Regions from separate parts of the Hydrogenophaga sedimenti genome, predicted to be linked through region 1. Evidence: riboswitches for the same ligand, from Rfam matches in the RefSeq annotation. Region 1 holds a riboswitch; the other holds the start of a gene.
The links. A riboswitch is a leader RNA that binds a small molecule or an ion and turns the genes downstream of it on or off. The one in region 1 is predicted to bind thiamine pyrophosphate.
Positions count from the first base shown of each region.

Region 2: another riboswitch for thiamine pyrophosphate. It lies ahead of thiC (phosphomethylpyrimidine synthase ThiC); the one in region 1 lies ahead of ACS5NL_RS03360 (thiamine ABC transporter substrate-binding protein).

Region 1 is NZ_JBPZHA010000002.1:147,143-154,271, reverse strand. Features, by position in the region: gene ACS5NL_RS03385 (lytic murein transglycosylase) at 1-195, shown strand, start outside; gene ACS5NL_RS03380 (helix-hairpin-helix domain-containing protein) at 172-471, opposite strand; gene ACS5NL_RS03375 (heavy metal-binding domain-containing protein) at 483-830, opposite strand; gene ACS5NL_RS03370 (ABC transporter ATP-binding protein) at 882-1,535, opposite strand; gene ACS5NL_RS03365 (ABC transporter permease) at 1,528-3,189, opposite strand; gene ACS5NL_RS03360 (thiamine ABC transporter substrate-binding protein) at 3,203-4,243, opposite strand; TPP riboswitch at 4,305-4,405, opposite strand; gene ACS5NL_RS03355 (class I SAM-dependent methyltransferase) at 4,579-5,244, shown strand; gene ACS5NL_RS03350 (hypothetical protein) at 5,327-5,497, opposite strand; gene ACS5NL_RS03345 (DHA2 family efflux MFS transporter permease subunit) at 5,667-7,129, opposite strand, start outside.
Region 2 is NZ_JBPZHA010000004.1:330,489-337,617, forward strand. Features, by position in the region: gene ACS5NL_RS08845 (cation-translocating P-type ATPase) at 1-1,386, shown strand, start outside; gene ACS5NL_RS08850 (DUF6920 family protein) at 1,368-2,228, opposite strand; TPP riboswitch at 2,326-2,440, shown strand; gene thiC (phosphomethylpyrimidine synthase ThiC) at 2,541-4,433, shown strand; gene ACS5NL_RS08860 (FAD-dependent oxidoreductase) at 4,437-5,522, shown strand; gene thiS (sulfur carrier protein ThiS) at 5,516-5,713, shown strand; gene panD (aspartate 1-decarboxylase) at 5,743-6,123, shown strand; gene ACS5NL_RS08875 (thiazole synthase) at 6,152-6,943, shown strand; gene ACS5NL_RS08880 (PfkB family carbohydrate kinase) at 6,940-7,129, shown strand, end outside.

The DNA of each region.
Region 1 (7,129 bases):
GACCCCGGTCTCTCTCGCGTCGAACGCCGCGAACTGCAGGGCCTGCTGGTGCTGCGCGGTCACGAGATCGGTGAAGTCGACGGCATGCTCGGCGACAAGAGCCGCGCCGCCATCCGCATCGAGCAGGCGCGGCTGGGGCAGGAGGTCAATGGGCGGGGAGGAATGAAGCTGCTAAGGGCATTGCGTGGGGGCTGAGGCCCTCTTCCGCTCCGCGCTGTAGTGCCACCACGGTCGTGCGTCGTCGCCCTGCATGAAGCGGACCACGGAGACCAGCGTGTCCAGCACACAAGGATCTTGGCGTGTGCCCGTGAGCAAGCACAAGCGCTCGTACATTGCATGAGGGTCACGGCCGACCAGATCGGTCGGTTTGTGAACACCCAAGCGCTCAAGGTCCCGCGCACAGGCCTTGCCGACATTGGGCAGATCGGTCAGGTGGACCAGCCGGTCGCGCGAGACTTTGCTCGGGTTCATCGCCCAGCGCCTCAGCCCAGCTTCACCGCCGTCCCACTCACGGCCACCATCATCATTCCGTTGGCCTCGCCCATGACTTCGTAATCGAAGTCGATGCCGATGACGCCGTTGGCGCCCAGTTCTTTCGCCGCTTCGACCAGGCCTTCGAGCGCCGCATCGCGCGCGCCCGACAGCGCACGCTCATAGCCGCCGGCCCGGCCGCCGACCACATCACGGACCGAGGAAAACATGTCGCGGAAGATGTTGGCGCCGATGATGGCTTCGCCGTTGACCACGCCCACGTACTGGTTGCGCGCGATGTCGGGCGGCGTGGTGGTGGAGAGAAAAAAGCCGTCGGTGCTTTTGGAAAACCAGCCCATGAAGAACTCCCGTGGTGTGAATGACGAACAGCCATTCTCACCCAAGGCGGTTCACCACAGCGCGGCCAGCGTTCCGTCGCGCAAGGCCCAGGCGTGTTGCGCCATGGCGCGCGCTTCCTGCTCGTCGTGCGTGACCAGGATCGCGGTCATGCCGGCTTCGGTGATGCGTTCGCGGAACTCGGCACGCAACTGTTCGCGCAGGGCGGCGTCGAGCGCGGAAAACGGCTCGTCCAGCAGCAGCGCGCGCGGCTGCGTGATGAGGGCGCGTGCCAGCGCCACGCGCTGCTGTTCACCGCCCGACAGCGTCCAGACGCGGGCGTCGCCATGATTGCCAAGGCCGAAGCGCGAAAGCATGGCCTGCGCGCGTTCGCGGGCCTCGGCCTTGCGCACGCCCTGCTCGATCGGTCCGAAGGCGACGTTGTCGCGCACGTTGAGGTGCGGGAACAGCGCGAAGTCCTGGAACATCAGCGCGAAGCCGCGCCGCTCGGGCGGCAGAGCGGTGATGTCGGCGCCGTCGAACCAGACGCTGCCGCGTTCGGGCGCTTCGAGCCCGGCCACGATCTTGAGCAGGGTGCTCTTGCCGCTGCCGGAGGCGCCGAGCAGCGCGACCGTTTCTCCCGCGCCGACGCGCAGGCTCACGCCGGCCAGCAGCGACCACTCGGGCGAGGCTTCCCAGTGTTTGTGGATGTCGCGCAGTTCAAGCATGGCGGGCATTGTCCTTCGAGGCAGGGCCTTCGATCAGCGCAAAGGCCAGCAGCGCCAGCGCCATCAGCAGCGCGGCCAGCACGAAGGCGGCGTCAAGGTTGGCGGCGCCGGGCCGGCCCAGGTGCTGGTGGATCAGGGTGGTGAGCGTGGACCACTCGGGGCGCGAGAGGAACAGGGTGACGGCGAATTCGCCCAGCGCGGTGGCGGCGGCAAAGGCCATGCCGCGCCGCAGCGCGGGCGCCACCAGCGGCAGCGTGACGCGCCAGAACACGCGCCAGGGTCGCGCACCCAGCGAGGCCGCGGCCTGCGCGTAGTGCGCGGGCAGGCTGTCGAGCGCGGCAGTGAGCGACTTGGACACGAAGGGCCAGGCCAGCAGCGCGTAGGCACCCAGCAGCATGGCCAGGCTCGCGCTCCAGCCCGGGTAGCGCAGCAGCAGACCAAAGGCCACGCTGACTGGCGACACCACGAAAGGCAGAAACGCCGCCGCCCGCCAGGCCAGCGACAGATGCCCACGCGCCGACACCGACAGCGCATGCGCCAGACCCAGCGCCGTCGCCAGCAACAACGCCATCAGAGAGAAACGCAGCGTATTGCCCAGCGCGGCCAACGTGTCGGCCTCCAGCAGCACCGACCAGCCCTGCCCGGTCAACAGCGACACGGCCGCGCGCCACACGATGGCCACCAGCGGCGCCGCGCACACCAGCGCCAGCAAGGCCATCGCTCCGGCCACGCCCAGCCACTGCGCGGCACCTTGCGGCGGGCGAGGCAGCACCGGCGTCACGCGCGCGGGCGTGGCCAGCCGCTGCTCCAGCCCGGCGTAGGCCAGCGCCACCGCACCGGTCAGCGCCATGGTCCAGACCGCGAGCACACCCGCCTGACCCAGTTCCAGTTCGTGGGCAACGAGCGTGTAGATCTCGACCTCGGCGGTCGCGTAGCGCTGCCCACCCAGGATCAGGGCCAGGCCGAAGCCCGCGAAGCAGTAGAGAAACACGAGGCACAGCGCCGACGCCAGCCAGGGCGCGATCGCCGGCCATTCGATGCGCCAGAAGGCGCGCCAGGGCGTGGCGCCCAGCGTGCGCGCTGCCGCGAGCCGCTGCGCGCTCACCTGCCCCAGCGCGTCGACACCCGCGCGCACCACGAGGCAGAGGTTGAAGAACAGGTTGCCGTAGAGCAGCAGCCAGGGCGTCTCGCTCAGGTCGATGCCCGCCGCCGCCAGCGGCGCCCCGAACAGGCCACGCGGCCCCCAGAGCGCCAGCACACCCATGGCCGCGACCAGCGTCGGCACCACGAAGGGCAGCATCAGCAGGCGCAACGCCAGCGTCCGGCCCGGAAACACGCGCCGCGCCAGCACCCAGGCGCAGGGCACCCCCAGCAGCAGCGCCAGCACGCAGGTGATCGCCGCCTGCGCCAGCGACCACAGCACCCGCCAGCGCAGATAGGGATCGGTCCACACCGCCAGCCAGCGCACCTCGGCGTCGGACGTCAGCCCCTCGGCCAGCAGCCGCAGCACCGGCGCCACCAGCATCACCAACAGAAACAGGAGCGGCAGAGCCGGAAGGGCCTTGGCCAGGGCACCCGTGGAACCGGCTTCGCCGGGCCACCAGGTGCGCCCCCCCTTCAGGGGAGAAGCCGCAAAGCGGCGCAGGGGGGTCATCCGAATTCAGGGGTCACTTCAGGACCGTCTGCGTCCAGCGCTGCTGCCAAGCCTTGGCATTCGCGTCCATGCGCCCGGCCGTCGGGTTGTCGAACTTCGCCGGCTCGGTGGCGTGGGCCTTCATCACGTCGACGCGCGTCGCGCCGGCCTCGACCGGGAACATCCACATCGAGGTCTGCAGCGCCTGCTGCACCGGCGCCGAGCGCAGGAATTCGATGAAGCGGCCGGCGGCCTCGCGCGCCGCGGGGTTTCCGCCCTTGACCAGGGCCACGCCCTCGACCTGGCGGAACACGCCGCCCTTGAGGAACAGGTTGGCGGTCGGCGACTCGGTGATCTTTTCCTTGCTGTAGAACACCTCGGCCGCCGGGCTGCTGGCGTAGCTCACCACGATGGGGCGGGTGCCGCCGTTGCGGGTGAACTCGGTGTAGTAGGCCTCGCTCCAGCCCTTGACCACCTTGACGCCGCCCGCGCGGGCCTTGGCCCACCAGGTGAACGCACCCTCTTCGCCCAGGCCGGCGATGGTGGCGAACAGGAAGGCCTGGCCGGGGCTGGAGGTCGCGGGGTTTTCGACCACCAGCAGCTTGGCGTAGGCCGGCTTGGCGAGATCGTCCAGCGAAGCCGGCAGGGCCAGGCCCGCCTTGGCGAACCAGGCCTTGTCGATGTTGAGGTTGACGTAGCCGAAGTCCACCGGCACCACGCCGCCCGACATCGCGACCTCGGCCTTGCGCTGCGCGGCCGGGCCGGTGTAGGGGTCGACCAGGCCGGCCGACAGCGCGCGCGGCAACAGGGTGTTGTCGATGCCGAAGGCCACATCGGCGATGGGGGCGGACTTGGTGAGGATCAGCTTGTTGACCATCTCGCCCGCGTCGCCGGCCTTGACGATCTGCAGCGTGACCGCCGCTTCTTTCTCGAACTGCGCCAGCAGGTCCTTGGGCAGGTCGAACGAGGCGTGGGTCAGCACCCGCAGCGGCATGGGCGACTGCGCCTGGGCCAGGCCCGCGACCGACAGGGAAGAGAAGGAGAAAAGCGCCGAAAGAAAAAAACGCCGTTGCATGTGAAGCCGCCTTGTCAGAACGCCCGCTTCGGGGCTGAGAAGGACGGGCCACGGCAAACGGCGGACCGGCTTGTCACGCTCCCTACGCTGGCACAACCCAGATCAGGTGAGAGGGGTATTTCTCAGCCGGCCCTTGCGGGACCGGCACCCCCGGTGAAGGGCTGAATTGTAGAGCGCGCCCTGTCAGGGCGCGTGTTATGGTCGTCGGGTCACCCCACGGGTGACTCCGAGGAACTCCTCGACCCTGCATGTGCCCTGCCCGGTCCGCCCGGTGGCGATGTGTGCCCGTTCGATCAGAACCATTTGCACCACGCTCACCATGAGAGCCCTCGCCCATGCCCGGTTACCAGGTCAGGCACCAGACCGTCACCATTGGTGGCCGGGACTACGCCATCCGATCCCTTCTGGACAACCAGCAATACGCCGACCCGCAGGGTGAGGCCGAAGACACCGGCATGGGCGCCTCGGGCTGGCCGCTGTTCGGCCAGGTCTGGCCGTCGGCGCGCGTGCTCGCGCTGGCGATGGACAGCCACGACATCGCCGGCAAGCGCATCCTGGAGATCGGCGCCGGGCTGGCGCTGGCGAGCCTGGTGATCCACCGGCGCGGCGGCGACATCACGGTCAGCGACTGGCACCCGCTGACCGCCGACTTTCTGCAGCAGAACCTGCAGGCCAACGGCCTGAGCCCGCTGCCAGTGCACGCCGGCAACTGGTCGGTCGACGACGCCGACGGCGCCAGCGGCCTGGGGCGCTTCGACCTGATCATCGGCAGCGACGTACTCTACGAACGCCAGCAGCCGGCCCAGCTCGCGCGCTTCATCGACCAGCACGCCGCGCTGGGGGCCGAGGTGCTGATCGTCGACCCGGACCGCGGCAACCGCAGCGCCTTCGGGCGCGAGATGGCGCTGCTGGGTTTCGGGCTGACGATGGCATCGGCCGAGCGGCTGCTGGAAAACGGTGACGCCTTCAAGGGCCGCTTCCTGCACCTGCGCCGCCACTGAGCCAGCCCCCCAAAGCAAAAGGCCCCGGAACGGGGCCTTTGCAGGGATCTTTCAGGACCGGCGGTGGGCCGGCCCGCGGCGATCAGCCGCCCTTCTTCGAACGCTTGCCGGGGTTCTTCTTGGTGCGGGTGGCGACACCACGCTCCAGGCTCACGCGCTGACCACGACCGGGGGTCGGCAGCACGACGCCATTGGCGGCGGTGGGACGGGGGGTTGCACGGCGATCGGCTTCGGTGACGAGTTTGTTGCCCATGTCGGTTCCAGGGGGAGATTGGTTGAAAACCCCCTATTGGACCACAGGAAGAACCGGCCGCTCGCACGGGGTGACAGCGCGAGGATTCGATGCCGGGCCGCCCCAAGCCGAATCGCGCCCCCTCGGGGGGCAGCGACCCGCGCAGCGGCGGAGCGTGGGGGTCCACGTTTCAGTGGGCTCCGCCCCCGCCGCCACCGGCCCCGCGCACCGGCCGCGAGGTCCAGATCACCAGCACCAGCACGAAGAACAAGGCCGACGACAGGTAGAACAGGTCGGTCACCGCCAGCGTGAAGGCCTGCTGGTTCACCAGCCGGTCGATGTTGGCGAGTGCCTGCTCGCGCGTCATGCCGCCCGCCATGAGCTGGCTGATCGTCGCCATGGCGGTCGGGCTGCCCGGGTGGATGGCCTCGACCAGGTGCGCGTGGTGCATCGCCGCACGGCTCTCCCACAGGGTGGTGAACAGCGAGGTGCCCACCGCGCCGGCCGTGATGCGCACGAAGTTCGACAGGCCGGCGGCCGACGGCATCTGCTCCGGCGGCAGGCCCGAGAACACGATGGCCTGCAGCGGAATGAAGAAGAAGGCCATGGCCGCGCCCTGCAGCAGGGTCGGGATCAGGATGGTCATGAAGTCGGCCTGGGTGTTGAAGTGCGAGCGCATCCAGAGCACCAGACCAAACCCCACGAAGGCCACCGTGCCCAGCTTGCGCGGGTCGATGCGGCTGACGTTCTTGCCCACCCAGGGCGAGAGCACGATGGCCAGCAGGCCGACCGGCGCGGTCGCCAGCCCGGCCCAGGTCGCCGTGTAGCCCATGAACTGCTGCAGCCACAGCGGCAGCAGCACCACGTTGCCGAAGAACAGACCGTAGGCCACCGACAGCGACAGCGTGCCGGTCACGAAGTTGCGGCGCGCGAACAGGCGCAGGTCGACGATCGGGTGCTTGTCGGTCAGCTCCCAGGCCAGGAAGAACAGGAAGCTCACTGCAGACACGACCGTGAGCGCGATGATCTCGCCCGACTCGAACCAGTCGAGCTCCTTGCCCTTGTCGATCATGATCTGCATCGTGCCGACGAACAGCACCAGCAGCACCAGCCCGGTCACGTCCAGCGGCACGCGGCGCGGCCCCGGGTCGCGCTTGTGGTAGATCGACCAGGTCAGCGCGGCGGCGAAGATGCCGACCGGGATGTTGATGTAGAAGATCCAGGGCCAGGAGATGTTGTCGGTGATCCAGCCGCCCAGCAACGGACCGGCCACCGGCGCCACCAGCACCGTCATGCCCCACATCGCCATCGCCATTCCGGCCTTGGCGGGTGGATAGCTGGCCAGCAGCAGGGTCTGCGACAGCGGGATCATCGGCCCGGCGACCAGGCCCTGCAGCACCCGGAAGGCGATCAGCAGCTCGATGTTGGGCGCCAGACCACACAGCCAGGACGCCACCACGAACAGCAGCACGCTCATCACGAACAGGCGCACCTGCCCGAAGCGCTGCGTCAGCCAGCCGGTCAGCGGCACCGAGATCGCGTTGGCGACCGCGAACGAGGTGATGACCCAGGTGCCCTGCGACGGGCTCACGCCCATGTCGCCCGCGATCGCCGGGATCGACACGTTGGCGATCGAGGTGTCGAGCACGTTCA
Region 2 (7,129 bases), on a different contig from region 1:
ACCTACGGGCTGAGCCCGGCGCTGCGCGCGATGTCGCACGTGTGGGCGGCATCGGACGGTGCCACGCAGACGGTCGCGGCCAAGGGGGCTCCCGAGGCGGTGATGGACCTGTGCCACCTCGACAGCGCGCAGAGGGCCCACATCGCCAGCGTGGTGGACGGCCTGGCCGCCCAAGGGTTGCGCGTGCTCGCGGTGGCCAGCGGCACGTTCGAGGGCCAGGACTGGCCCGAAGGCGAACACGATTTCGATTTCACTTTCGTCGGCCTGCTGGGGCTGGCCGACCCGGTGCGGCCGCAGGTGCCGGCCGCCATCGCCGAGTGCCGCGCCGCGGGCATCCGCGTGGTGATGATCACCGGCGACTACCCGGCGACCGCCCTGGCGATTGCGCAGCAGGCCGGGCTGGCGGGCTCCGGGGCCGAGGTGCTGTCGGGCGACGAGATGGCCACGCTCGACGACACCGCGCTGAGCGAGCGCATGGCCCGCGTGAGCGTCTGCGCCCGCATCGCGCCCGAGCAGAAGCTGCGCATCGTGCAGGCCCTGAAGGCGCGTGGCGAGATCGTCGCCATGACCGGCGACGGCGTGAATGACGCCCCCGCGCTGCGGGCCGCGCACGTGGGTGTGGCGATGGGCCAGCGCGGCACCGACGTGGCGCGCGAATCGGCCTCGCTGGTGCTGGTGGACGACGACTTCGCCGCCATCGTGCGCGCCATGCGGCTGGGGCGGCGCATCTTCGACAACCTGCGCAAGGCCATGTCCTACGTGCTCGCGGTGCATGTGCCGATCGCCGGCATGGCCCTGCTGCCGGTGCTGTTCGGCTGGCCCTCGCTGCTGTTCCCGATGCACATCGCCTTTCTCGAACTCATCATCGATCCCGCCTGTTCGATCGCCTTTGAAAACGAGCCCGCCGACCGTGACGTGATGCAGCGACCGCCCCGCGACGCCCGCGCGCCGCTGTTCGGCGGCCTGAGCCTGTGGTTCGCGCTGCTGCAGGGACTGGGCGTGCTGGCGGTCGTGCTGGGTGCCTTCGCCTGGGCCGCACCCCGCCTGCCCGAAGAAGAGGCCCGCGCCTTTGCCTTTGCCACGCTGGTGGTGGGCAACCTGTCGCTGATCTTTTCCAACCGCTCGGCGACCGCCCCGGTCTGGGTCACGCTGCGCGCGCCCAACGCCATGCTCTGGGGGGTCGTGGGCATGGCGCTGGCCATGCTGCTGGCGGCCCTCTACATCCCCTGGGTCGTCGGGTTGCTGCGTTTTGCACCGCTGCCGGCGCACGAACTGGCCGCGGCCTGCGGGCTGGGGGTGCTGAGCGTGGTCTGGTTCGAAGCCATCAAGGGATTGCAGCGGCGCCAGGGCCGTCCCGCGCGGGCGGTTCAGGCCGACCACTCATAGCCGAGCGCGGTGACGGTGCCGCGCCAGTAGGTCTTGCGGCCTTCGGGCAGCAGCCAGGCGACCTCGCCGGCGAAGGGCACGGTCATGCCATCGACGCGCCGGTGGTCAGACCAGGAGCCCTCCCAGGGCGCCATGTCGATCTGCCGGCCCACCATGCGGCCACGCGCCTGGGCGAACACCGAGCGCACCATGCCCTCCCCGTCGAACTGGAACAGCAGCGTGAGCGAGAGTGCGCCGTCCGTGAGGGTGGCGTTGGCACTGTCCCCGTCCACCGCGGTCCATTGCACGCCCTGGCTGGGCAACAGGGCCGTGGGGTACCAGGCGGCCTCGGCGAGGAAGCGCATCAGCTCGCCGCGCGCCAGCTCGCCGTCGCCCTGCAGATCGGCGACACGGAACAGGCCCAGCACGGCCGCCCGCAGCAGCCCCTGGCCACCGGCATAGCTGTCGTGCACGCGCACCGGCAGGCCGGGCAGCATGGCGATGCGGGCGTCCCACAGAAAGCCGGGCCGCTGCACGACCACCCGCTGGCGCGAGGTGAACGGCTTCCACTGCTCGTCGGTGGACGACATGTTGAACTGGCCCGTGTGTGACAGGGTGACCGCGGTGACCAGGGGCTGCCCGGGGGTGAGCACGGCGCGGAAGTACCGCTGCACGGGCGCCGGCAGGTGGTCGATTTCGCGCGGGTCGTAGCGGAGCGGTCCGGTCGCCCGGCGCTGTGCGTCCAGCCGCGCATGGATGGCGCGCGTGGCCCCGGCCCAGCGCCGGGCGCCGAGCACGCCCAGCCCCGACACGGCAAGGGCCATCGCCACCCCGAACAGAAGAATTCCGGTGAACCAGTGCATGCCGCCCAGCGTACACAGCACCGCCCGCGGTCGGCGCGCCGGCGGGCCCTTTCCGAAGGGACATTGAGATGGCTCAAGAATTTCCGCGCTACACTGCGCGCCTGCTCCGGGGTGCACCGGCCTTACAAGGTCTGGCGCTGAGATGGTTGAAGAACCGAACCCGCGAACTTGATCCGGCTAGTACCGGCGAAAGAAGAGCGTTGCCTTGAAGGACCCGTGCATGGGGCGAAGCCGCCCACGCCCGAGGTCCCTCCGGGCGGTCCTCCGGAGCTGTTCGTTTCGCAACAGCTTTTTCAAACAGGAGACCGCCCCATGAACGCCCCCGACAAGCTCCAGCAGCTGCTCACGCTCACCCGAGAGCCGTTTCCCCAGTCGCGCAAGGTCCACGTGCCTGGCGCGCTGCCCGGCGTGCAGGTGCCGATGCGCGAGATCGCGCTGACCAACGGCGAACAGGTCACGGTCTACGACACCTCGGGGCCCTACACCGACCCGCAGGCCCGCATCGACATCCGCCAGGGCCTGTCGCCGGTGCGCAGCCAGTGGGTGGCCGCGCGCGGCGACACCGAGGCCTACGAGGGCCGCCACCGGGTGGCGCTGGACGACGGCGGCAAACACGGTGATGAGGCCGATGCGCGCATCGAAGCCCTGCGCGCCGAAGCCGCCGGCCTGCAGCGCCAGCCCCTGCGCGCCAAGGCGGGCGCCAACGTGACGCAGATGCACTACGCACGAAAAGGCATCGTCACCCCCGAGATGGAATACATCGCCATCCGCGAGAACGGCAAGCGCGAGTGGATGAAGGAATACCTCGGCAGCGCCGAGCGCGAGGCGCGTCTCAAGGGCAACCCCATGGGCGCCCGCATTCCCGACGTGATCACGCCCGAGTTCGTGCGCGACGAGGTGGCGCGTGGCCGCGCCGTGATCCCGGCCAACATCAACCACCCCGAGGTGGAGCCGATGATCATCGGCCGCAACTTCCTGGTGAAGATCAACGCCAACATCGGCAACTCCGTCGTGACCTCGTCGATCGAAGAGGAAGTGGAAAAGCTGGTGTGGGCTATCCGCTGGGGCGGCGACACGGTGATGGACCTCTCGACCGGCAAGAACATCCACACCACGCGCGACTGGATCGTGCGCAACTCGCCCGTGCCCATCGGTACGGTGCCGATCTACCAGGCGCTGGAGAAGGTGGGTGGCGTGGCCGAAGACCTCACCTGGGAAATCTTCCGCGACACGCTGATCGAGCAGGCCGAGCAGGGCATCGACTACTTCACCATCCACGCCGGCGTGCGCCTGCCCTTCATCCACCTCACGACGCAGCGCCGCACCGGCATCGTCTCGCGCGGCGGGTCCATCCTGGCCAAGTGGTGCATCACGCACCACAAGGAAAACTTCCTGTACACGCACTTCGACGAGATCTGCGAAATCATAAAGGCGTATGACGTGACCTTCTCGCTGGGCGACGGCCTGCGCCCCGGCTCGGGCGCCGACGCCAACGACGAGGCGCAGTTCGCCGAGCTGCGCACCCTGGGCGAGCTGACCCAGATCGCCTGGAAGCACGACGTGCAGACCATGATCGAAGGCCCCGGCCACGTGCCCATGCACATGATCCAGGCCAACATGGACGAGCAGATCAAGCACTGCCACGAAGCGCCGTTCTACACGCTCGGCCCGCTGACCATCGACATCGCGCCGGGCTACGACCACATCGCCAGCGCCATCGGCGCCGCCATGATCGGCTGGATGGGCACGGCCATGCTCTGCTACGTGACGCCCAAGGAACACCTGGGCCTGCCGGACCGCGACGACGTGAAGCAGGGGATCATTGCCTACAAGATCGCGGCGCACGCGGCCGACGTGGCCAAGGGCCATCCGGGACAACGCGCGCGCGACGACGCGATGAGCAAGGCGCGTTTCGAGTTCCGCTGGCGCGACCAGTTCGCGCTCGGCCTGGACCCGCAGACCGCCGAGGCTTACCACGACGAGACCCTGCCCAAGGACTCCAGCAAGGAAGCGCATTTCTGCAGCATGTGCGGCCCGAAGTTCTGCTCCATGAAGATCACGCAGGATGTGCGCGACTACGCCGCCGCCAAGGGCCTGAGCGAAGAGCAGGCGCTCAGCGATGGCATGGCGCAGAAGAGCGCAGAGTTCAAGGCCGTGGGCGGCGAGTTCTACGTGCCCGTCTCGTCCATCGCCACCAAGGCCTGAGCCATGGCCCGCATTGGCATCGCCGGGGCCGGCGTGCTGGGGCGGCTGCTGGCCTGGCAGCTCGGCCGCGCCGGACACACGGTCACGGTGTTCGACCCGGCCTCCGGGCCGGGGGCTCCGGAGACGGGCTCGCTGACTTTGTCCGCCCCGCACGCGGCCGGGTTCACCGCGGCCGGCATGCTCAGCCCGCTGGCCGAGCTGGACAACGCCGGTCCCGAGGTCGCACGGCTGGGCTGGCGCTCGCTGGCCCTGTGGCACGGCATCGCCGACGCGCTGCGCGATGCCGGCTGCACCGCACCGCTGTTCGCGCAACACGGCAGCCTGATGGTCGCGCACGGCGCCGACCTGGGCGCGGCGCGCCGCGTGCTGGCGCGGCTGGAGGCGGCCCCGGCGCTGGCGACCGAGCTGCCGGCGCCGCAGCCGCTGGACCGCACCGCGCTCGCCGCCCTGGAGCCGGCGCTGGCACCCGATCTGCACGCCTGGCTGCTGCCCGGCGAGGCCCAGGTGATGAGCCGCGACATGCTGACCGCACTGGCGCTGCACGCGCCGAATGTGCACTGGTGCTGGGGCGAACGCGTGACCCGCGTGGCGCCGCGGCAGATCACCCTCGCCGACGGAGAGTCGGTGGCCGTGGATCTCGCCATCGATGTGCGCGGCGCCGGTGCCCGGCCGGACATGCCGATCCGCGGCGTGCGCGGCGAGGTGATCTGGCTGCACGCGCCGGGAGTGCGGCTGCAGCGCCCGGTGCGCCTGCTGCACCCGCGCCACCGGGTCTACATCGTGCCGCGACCGGGTGACCTGTTCGTGGTCGGCGCCAGCGAGATCGAGAGCGAAGACCGTTCGCCCGTCAGCCTGCGCAGCGCGGTCGAACTGATGACCGCGGCGCACAGCGTGATCCCCGAGCTCGCCGAGGCGCGCATCGTGCACATGGAAGCCAACCTGCGCCCCGCCCTGCCCGACAACGAACCACGCACCGAACAGACGCCCGGCCTGCTGCGCATCAACGGCCTGTTCCGCCACGGCTGGCTGCTCGCGCCCGCACTGGTGGAACAGCTGGAACTCCCCCCCGCGCCCGTCACCCCATGCTGACCTTCAACGACCTGACCCTGCCCTGTCCCGACGGCCTGACCCTGGCGCAGTTGCTGGAGGAACAGGGCGTGGATGCCGCTGCCGTCGCGACCGCCGTGAACGGACAGTTCGTGCCCCGCCCGCAGCGGGGCGCCACCCCCCTCAAGCCACAAGACACCGTGCTGACCTTCCAGGCCATCGTCGGCGGCTGACGCCGGACCATTTCTTCAGGAGACACACCATGTTCCGCACCCTGCTCAAGTCCAAGATCCACCGCGTCGCGGTGACCCAGTGCGAGCTGCACTACGAAGGCTCCTGCGCCATCGACGAAAACCTGCTGGACGCCGCCAACATCGCCGAGAACGAACAGATCCACATCTGGAACATCAACAACGGCGAGCGCTTCGTCACCTACGCCATCAAGGGCGAGCGCGGCAGCGGCATGATCTCGGTCAACGGCTCGGCCGCGCGCCGCGCCTCGGCCGGCGACCTGATCATCATCGCCGCCTTCGCGCAGGTGCACGAAGACCAGGTCGCCACGCACCGCCCGCAGCTGGTGTTCGTGGACGAACACAACCGCGCCACCGGATCGCGCGACCACGTGCCGACGCAGCAGTCGTGAACCGCCACGGTCCGAGGAGCCCGAGCCCATGTCTTCCCTGAACGTCTACGGCGTCGCTCTCGCGAGCCGCTTCCTGCTCGGCAGCGCCGGCTACCCGTCGCCGCAGGTGCTGGCCGACAGCATCGCGGCCAGCGGCGCAGAGGTCGTCACCGTCGGCCTCAAGCGCACCCTGGCGGCCGGCGGCGACAACGGCTTCATCGACATCGTCCGGGCGGCGATGCGCGAACGCGGCGCGCGCCTGCTGCCCAACACCGCCGGCTGCCGCACCGCGCGCGAAGCCATCGCGCTGGCGCACATGGCGCGCGAGCTGTACGGCACACCATGGATCAAGCTGGAGGTGGTGGGCGACGAGCACACGCTGCAGCCCGACCCCTGGGGCACGGTGGAGGCGGCGGCGCAACTCATCCGCGACGGCTTCGCGGTGTTCCCCTACTGCACCGACGACCTGGTGACCTGCCAGCGCCTGCTGGATGTGGGTTGCGAGGTGCTGATGCCCTGGGGTGCGCCGATCGGTTCGGGCCAGGGCCTGATCAATCCGTTCGCCTTGCGCACCCTGCGCGCGCGCCTGCCCGGCGTGCCGCTGGTGGTCGATGCCGGCATCGGCGCGCCGTCGCACGCCGCGGCCGCGATGGAACTGGGTTTCGACGCTGTGCTGCTGAACTCCGCCGTCAGCCAGGCGGTGGACCCGGTGCGCATGGCGCGTGCCTTCGGCCTGGCGATCGAGGCCGGACGTGCCGCGTTCGAGGCCGGCGTCATGGCACCGCAGGAGATGGCTGTCGCCAGCACGCCCGTCAGCGGACACCCCTTTCTGATCCCATGAACAAGACCCCCGTGATCTGGAGCATCGCCGGCACCGACAGCGGTGGCGGCGCGGGCCTCGCGGCCGACCAGCGCGCGGCCGATGCCTTCGGCGTGCACCTGTGCCCCGTGGTGGCCGCGGTGACCGCGCAGAGCACCACCGCAGTGACCCGCATCGACGCGGTCGCGCCCGCGCTGCTCGACGCAC